Regions from separate parts of the Corallincola holothuriorum genome, predicted to be linked through region 2. Evidence: predicted binding sites of a transcription regulator. Region 2 holds the regulator's gene; the other holds the start of a gene.

Region 1 (3,381 bases), on a different contig from region 2:
AGTCAGTTACCGTTAAGAAAGTTTAAACTTTTACTAGCTAATCGTTGTCTATAAGCTAAGTTAATAATAATCCTGAGTTTTAAAGGCGCCCCAGAGTGGCCACTCAGAGTTTAAGGAATGAAGGAGCAAGCGAATGCTAATTTTAACTCGTCGAGTTGGTGAGACCCTGATGATTGGTGATGAAGTCACCGTGACGGTATTGGGTGTTAAAGGTAATCAGGTTCGTATCGGTGTGAATGCGCCGAAAGAGGTCTCTGTGCATCGCGAAGAGATTTATATGCGTATTCAGGCTGAGAAGGGTGATGATGAGGGTAATCAGAACTACTAGCCTGTGAATAGATTAGACAAAGCCGACTTCATGTCGGCTTTGTTCGTTTTATGGCAACAAAATGTTCGATTTTTGCACGTATAAGTGAAAACTCGATTGAAGTACCAAAAAGCTCCCAAAAAGTGTTTGACATAAGCGCCAGTTTCATTAGAATTCAGCGCCACTAAAGGTGAGGTGGCCGAGTGGCCGAAGGCGCTCCCCTGCTAAGGGAGTATGGGGTTTGTAGCCCCATCGAGGGTTCGAATCCCTCCCTCACCGCCATTAGTTTGATGTAACGCGCTCGTAGCTCAACTGGATAGAGTACCTGGCTACGAACCAGGCGGTTGGAGGTTCGAGTCCTCCCGAGCGCGCCATTAACTAAACAGTTTCAAAATTGATGTACTAGACTATGTCAATTGCACCGATTACGCGCTCGTAGCTCAACTGGATAGAGTACCTGGCTACGAACCAGGCGGTTGGAGGTTCGAGTCCTCCCGAGCGCGCCATTATTCAGAGATGCCCAACAGAGATGTTGGGCATTTTTGTATCTGGCTTATACCTTTCTTACAATGCCTTACCTATGAGTTTGTGGGCTAGAGTTATTATTTCGCTGATGAGCGTTATCTGTAGCGGTAGATGTTCTATCACCCTGAACAAATGTGCGTTTGCCCGCGGTTTTATCACTTGCTTGAAAGTTAACCATTTGCTTTTGATCCGCGTCATTCGTTTGAATGGCGAATGAGGCTAGCGTGGGTGCGAGAAATAGTGTCAAATGTGTCAGATAGCTTTTGCATAGAAAATTACAGTTTTGTGTGACTATTGCCCTGAAAACGGTATTTATGCGTGTAAAAGTGACTATCTATGCACATCTTGTTTGATTTTTACAATATGTCATGGTACTTCTAGGCAATATCGTCAGGAAACTGAAAATTAATTACAGGATGAGTTCTGATGACTAGTATCAGCGAACTGTTACTGGAAGCAGCAGGTATCATGGCTGTTGGCATGATATTCGTATTTTTGTTCTTAAGCTTACTCGTGGTTGGCGTGAAGTTACTTGCGCGATTTGCCGGTGGGCCTGAACCTTTGACTGCGAATGCGACGCCGCCCCCCCAAACTACTGGGGTAAGCCCCGACGTTGTCGCGGCGATCTCTGCTGCCGTGCACAAATACCGGAATACGACCAAGGACTAACAAGGAGCGATCCTGTATGAAAAAGCCACTAGCCATCACTGATGTGGTGCTTCGTGACGCCCACCAATCATTGCTTGCAACCCGTTTGCGTATTGAAGATATGCTGCCTATTGCTGAGAAGCTGGATAAGGTTGGGTATTGGTCAATAGAATCATGGGGCGGGGCTACTTTTGATGCCTGTATTCGTTTCCTTGGTGAAGATCCTTGGGAGCGCCTTCGTCTGTTGAAAAAGGCGATGCCAAACACTCGCCAGCAGATGCTATTACGCGGGCAAAACCTATTGGGTTATCGTCATTACGCCGATGACGTGGTAGAGAAGTTTGTTGAGCGAGCTCATGCCAATGGTATGGATGTATTCCGTATCTTTGATGCGATGAACGATGTTCGTAACTTCCAAACGGCAGTGAAAGCGGCGGTGAAGGTCGGCGCACATGCTCAAGGTACCATCTCTTACACGACTAGCCCTGTGCATACGTTAGATACTTGGCTTGATATGGGTAAGCGCCTTCAGGACCTAGGGTGTCATTCAATCTGTATTAAGGATATGGCGGGGTTATTGAAGCCTTACGAGGCTGAAGAACTGATTGGCCGCTTGAAAGAAGAATTAGAACTGCCACTGGCGTTGCATTGCCATGCGACTACAGGACTGAGTGTCGCCACCCATATGAAGGCGATTGATGCTGGTATCGATATTCTCGATACGGCGATCTCTTCTATGAGTATGACTTATGGCCACAGCCCCACGGAAACCATTGTCTCCATTGTCGAAGGCACAGAGCGTGATACCGGCATCGATATTACAGGGCTGGAAGATATCGCCAGCTACTTCCGTGATGTAAGGAAGAAGTATGCCAAATTCGAAGGCAGCCTGAAGGGGATTGATGCACGTATTCTTACAGCGCAAGTGCCTGGTGGCATGCTGACGAATATGGAAGGCCAGCTGAAAGAGCAGGGTGCTGCAGACAAGTTGGATGAAGTATTGAAAGAGATCCCACGTGTACGTGAAGATCTTGGCTTTATTCCATTGGTTACTCCAACTTCTCAGATTGTTGGCACGCAAGCAGTACTAAATGTACTGACGGGTGAGCGCTACAAGTCGATCGCTAAAGAAACCGCAGGTGTGCTTAAGGGAGAATATGGTGCGTCCCCAGCAGCGGTTAATGCAGACCTGCAAGCTCGCGTACTTGAAGGTGGCGAAGCCATTACTTGTCGTCCAGCGGATTTGATCGATGCTGAGATGGATAAGCTTTGCGTTGAACTTGATGATGTTGCTCAGAAAGAAGCGATCTCTTTGGCAACAGACAAGATTGATGATGTGCTGACCTATGCACTGTTTCCTCAGATCGGTCTTAAGTTCCTTAAAAATCGTGGCAACCCAGATGCATTTGAACCGGCACCTGGTACCGAGCCAGAGCCTGCGCCTGTTGTTGCAGCCGCTAGTGGCCAGGCAGAAGCATACAGTGTTCGTGTAGATGGCAAGGTTTATCAGGTAGAAGTTGCGCCTGACGGTGCATTGACCAGTGTTGCGCCTGCAGCAGGTGGCGCACCTGCTGCTGCCCCTGCGCCAGCAAGCAGTACTTTTTCTTTGCCCGCGCCATTGGCAGGTAACATTTTCAAAGTGAATGTTAGTGTTGGGCAGCAGGTCAACGAAGGCGATGTCGTGATTATTTTGGAAGCGATGAAGATGGAAACAGAAGTCAGAGCTTCACAAAGCGGCACTGTGACCGTGCTGAACGTTAAAGAGGGCGACTCTGTTGCCGTTGGTGATGCGCTACTTGGTCTGGGTTAATAGGGACACTGAATGGAAGGTTTAACTATCCTATGGCGAGACACCGGTCTCGCCAATTTTACGCCGGGCCAAATAGTGATGCTGTTGGTTG
Region 2 (3,381 bases):
CGTTTAATCAGATCCCCGTGGCCGGTCTGATCGCAAAATCTTATGCCAATGAACGAGCAAAACTGATTAATCCGCGACGCGCCAGTCAGCGCTTGGATGCTGGCAACCCAGCGCTGTACCACGGCGATACTATCTACCTGACCACCGCAGACAAAGATGGCAACATGGTGTCGTTGATCCAAAGTAACTACCGCGGCATGGGCTCGGGGATGACAACGCCTGAGCTCGGCTTTGTACTGCAAGATCGCGGTCAGTTGTTTAGTCTGCAGGAAGGGCATTTTAATAGTTACGCGCCTGGCAAACGCCCGTTTCATACTATTATTCCTGCCTTTGTGACCAAAGAGGGCAAGCCTTGGCTCAGTTATGGTGTGATGGGCGGCGCAACTCAGCCACAGATGCATGCGCAGATCCTGGTCAATATGATCGATTTTGGTATGAATCTACAGGAGGCGGGGGATGCGCCACGTATTTTGCATACCGGCTCCAGTCAGCCCACAGGCGAACAGATGACAGATGGCGGGCATGTTAGTTTGGAGAACGGTTTTTCTGCTGGTACTCGCCGTACACTGCTGCAGATGGGGCATACCTTAAAAGAGGAGTCAGGTCCTTACGGTGGCTATCAGGCGATCATGCGCGATCTTGCAACCGGCGTTTACTACGGTGCTTCCGAAAGTCGCAAGGATGGGCAGGCAGCAGGCTACTGATCTCGGTTGATGATTTAGCCTGTAGGTTTGATCCTAAACAGTACAACTTCCTTGGCGGCGCCTACAATGGCGCCGCTATGCAGCATACTCCTCAACTTTTTCACAGCTTTGGTTACTATCTAAAGCAGCAGTTTGGTCGCAAGATCCGCAAGCTGTCACTGCACGGTGATTTTAGCTGCCCCAATCGCGATGGCACCCTTGGCCGAGGGGGCTGTACTTTCTGTAATGTCGCTTCTTTTGTCGATGAAACAGCCCGTGCAGCACCTATCTCTCAACAGTTACAGCTGCGCGAGCAAGAATTAAAGCGTAAAGCGGATGCTTATTTGGCGTATTTTCAGGCGTACACCAGTACCTATGGTGAGCAGGTTCAACTGCAAAAGCTGTATGATCAGGCGCTGGCGGCGAAAGATATTGTTGGATTGTGTGTCGGTACCCGTCCTGATTGTGTGCCCGATGGTGTGCTCAGGATGTTGGCGGAGTATCAGGCTCAAGGTCAAGAGATCTGGCTGGAGCTGGGGTTGCAAACGGCGAATGATCAAACCCTGAAGCGAATTAATCGTGGCCACGACTTTGCTGCCTACCAAGATGCTGTCACACGAGCCAAACATTATGGACTAAAAGTATGCACTCACCTTATTGTCGGTTTGCCAGGTGAAGATCAGCAAGATGCTTTGCAGACCTTGGATAAAGTGCTGACGGTAGGAGTGGATGGTCTAAAGCTGCATCCATTGCACATTGTTGAGGGGAGCGTGATGGCGAAAGCGTGGCGTGCTGACCGCTTGGCAACGATTAGTCTAGAAAGCTATGCAGAAACAGCAGCGAAGATGATCCAAGCGACCCCTGCGCAGGTGGTCTTCCATCGGGTGTCGGCTCACGCCCGTCCGCCCACTTTACTGGCGCCTGATTGGTGTGCGGATCGTTGGCTAGGGCCGCAAGCTATTGAAGCAATATTGGCAGCGGAAGGGGGGCAGGGAAGCGCAACGGCAGCCCCTTTTCGTGCTGCCTGAGTCGATTTAATGCACTGAGTTAGCTGGAAAAAGCGAACAGAGATTTGACGGCGCTGACCGTTTTGCTTATCTCTTTCACGTTGGTTGGCGTAATGAAAATAGTGTCATCGCCGGCGATGGTGCCGAGTATCCCTTCCGCTTTGCCTAATGAATCTAATAGTCGGGCAATCAGCTGAGCAGCCCCAGGACTGGTACGGATAACGATAGCGACTTCGTTGTTGTCGATATCTAAAACCAGGTTTTTAAGCTGACTAGAAGTGGTTGGAACGCCGAGTTCGATAGGTAGGCAGTACACCATCTCTTGTTTGGCATTACGTGTTCTTACTGCGCCAAACTTGCTTAACATGCGGGAAACTTTCGACTGGTTGATATTGATAAAGCCTTGCGTTTGCAGCGCTTTAACTATCTCCCCTTGAGAGCCGAAACACTCTTCCTTCAACAGGTTCTTGAACGAGCGGACCAAGTCTTCCTGCTTACCGTAATTCATGTCGTCGAAAGGTTATCTTCTGAAAAAGTTATGCAGTCATTCTGCATAAAATTGCAATATCCTGCAAGCTGCCCGTATCACAGCGGGGCAATTATTTTGGCACTAATGGTTTACGCTTGTCGCGCACTATCTGTTACGGGTTCAATCCGTGATCTGAGTTGTGTGACATTGATTGTATTTATCCCCTCCTTGGATTAATGTTTTTGCAGCCCTGTACTGGGTTGGAAAGCTATGTCTCCTAAGATTCTCCACAAGAAGGGAACCCCACATGAAAGTCGCTGTATTAGGTGCTGCTGGTGGAATCGGCCAAGCACTGTCGCTGTTATTAAAAACTCAATTACCTGCAGGCTCTGAATTAGCGTTGTTTGATATTGCACCAGTAACGCCAGGTGTTGCTAAAGATCTCAGCCATATCCCAACACAGGTAGCGATTGAAGGTTACGGTCAGGATGGCCTCAATGATGCTCTGAAAGGTGCAGATATTGTGATGATCCCTGCCGGTGTGCCGCGCAAGCCGGGCATGGATCGCGCCGATCTGTTTAACTTCAATGCCGGTATCGTTAAGAACCTGGTTGAAGCGATTGCCGAGCAGTGCCCTAAGGCTTGCATCGGTATTATCACTAACCCAGTGAATACCACGGTTGCTATTGCTGCCGAAGTACTAAAGAAAGCTGGTGTTTACGATCCGAAGAAACTGTTTGGTGTAACAACGCTGGATGTTATTCGCGCCGAAGCTTTTATTGCTGAAGCCAAAGGGTTAAACCCGGAAGAAGTGAACATCAATGTTATTGGCGGTCACAGCGGTGTCACCATTCTGCCTCTGTTGTCGCAGTTGGGCTTGGATTTCTCAGACGAAGAGATTGCCGCCTTGACTGATCGAATTCAGAACGCTGGTACTGAAGTCGTTGAAGCCAAAGCTGGTGGTGGCTCTGCTACCTTGTCTATGGGACAAGCAGCAGCACGCTTCTGCCTGTCTCTGGTGAAAGCGATGCAGGGTGAACCTGTGATTGAATGTGCTTATGTTGAAGGCCCTGGTGAACATACCAAGTTCTTTGCTCAGCCGGTTAAACTGGGTGCCGAAGGCATTGAAACTGTATTGCCATACGGTGACGTTAGCCCGTTTGAACAAGCGGCGCTGGAAGGCATGATGGATACGCTGCAAGGTGATATCCAGAAAGGCATT

The links. Region 2 encodes ArgR, which controls arginine synthesis, uptake and breakdown. Its sites were predicted from a motif close to ANTGAATANNTATTCANT; they were not measured.
Region 1: a site for ArgR is predicted at 1,158-1,175, ahead of DU002_RS05305 (oxaloacetate decarboxylase subunit gamma). Genes of this name have one in related genera too.

Annotation. Positions count from the first base shown of each region.
Region 1 covers NZ_QPID01000002.1:532,943-536,323, forward strand. The annotation lists gene DU002_RS05280 (aspartate kinase) at 1-2, shown strand, start outside; gene csrA (carbon storage regulator CsrA) at 134-328, shown strand; tRNA gene DU002_RS05290 (tRNA-Ser) at 497-589, shown strand; tRNA gene DU002_RS05295 (tRNA-Arg) at 605-681, shown strand; tRNA gene DU002_RS05300 (tRNA-Arg) at 737-813, shown strand; gene DU002_RS05305 (oxaloacetate decarboxylase subunit gamma) at 1,259-1,501, shown strand; gene oadA (sodium-extruding oxaloacetate decarboxylase subunit alpha) at 1,518-3,290, shown strand; gene DU002_RS05315 (sodium ion-translocating decarboxylase subunit beta) at 3,303-3,381, shown strand, end outside.
Region 2 covers NZ_QPID01000005.1:169,364-172,744, forward strand. The annotation lists gene ggt (gamma-glutamyltransferase) at 1-704, shown strand, start outside; gene DU002_RS09920 (TIGR01212 family radical SAM protein) at 782-1,711, shown strand; gene argR (transcriptional regulator ArgR) at 1,731-2,198, opposite strand; gene mdh (malate dehydrogenase) at 2,467-3,381, shown strand, end outside.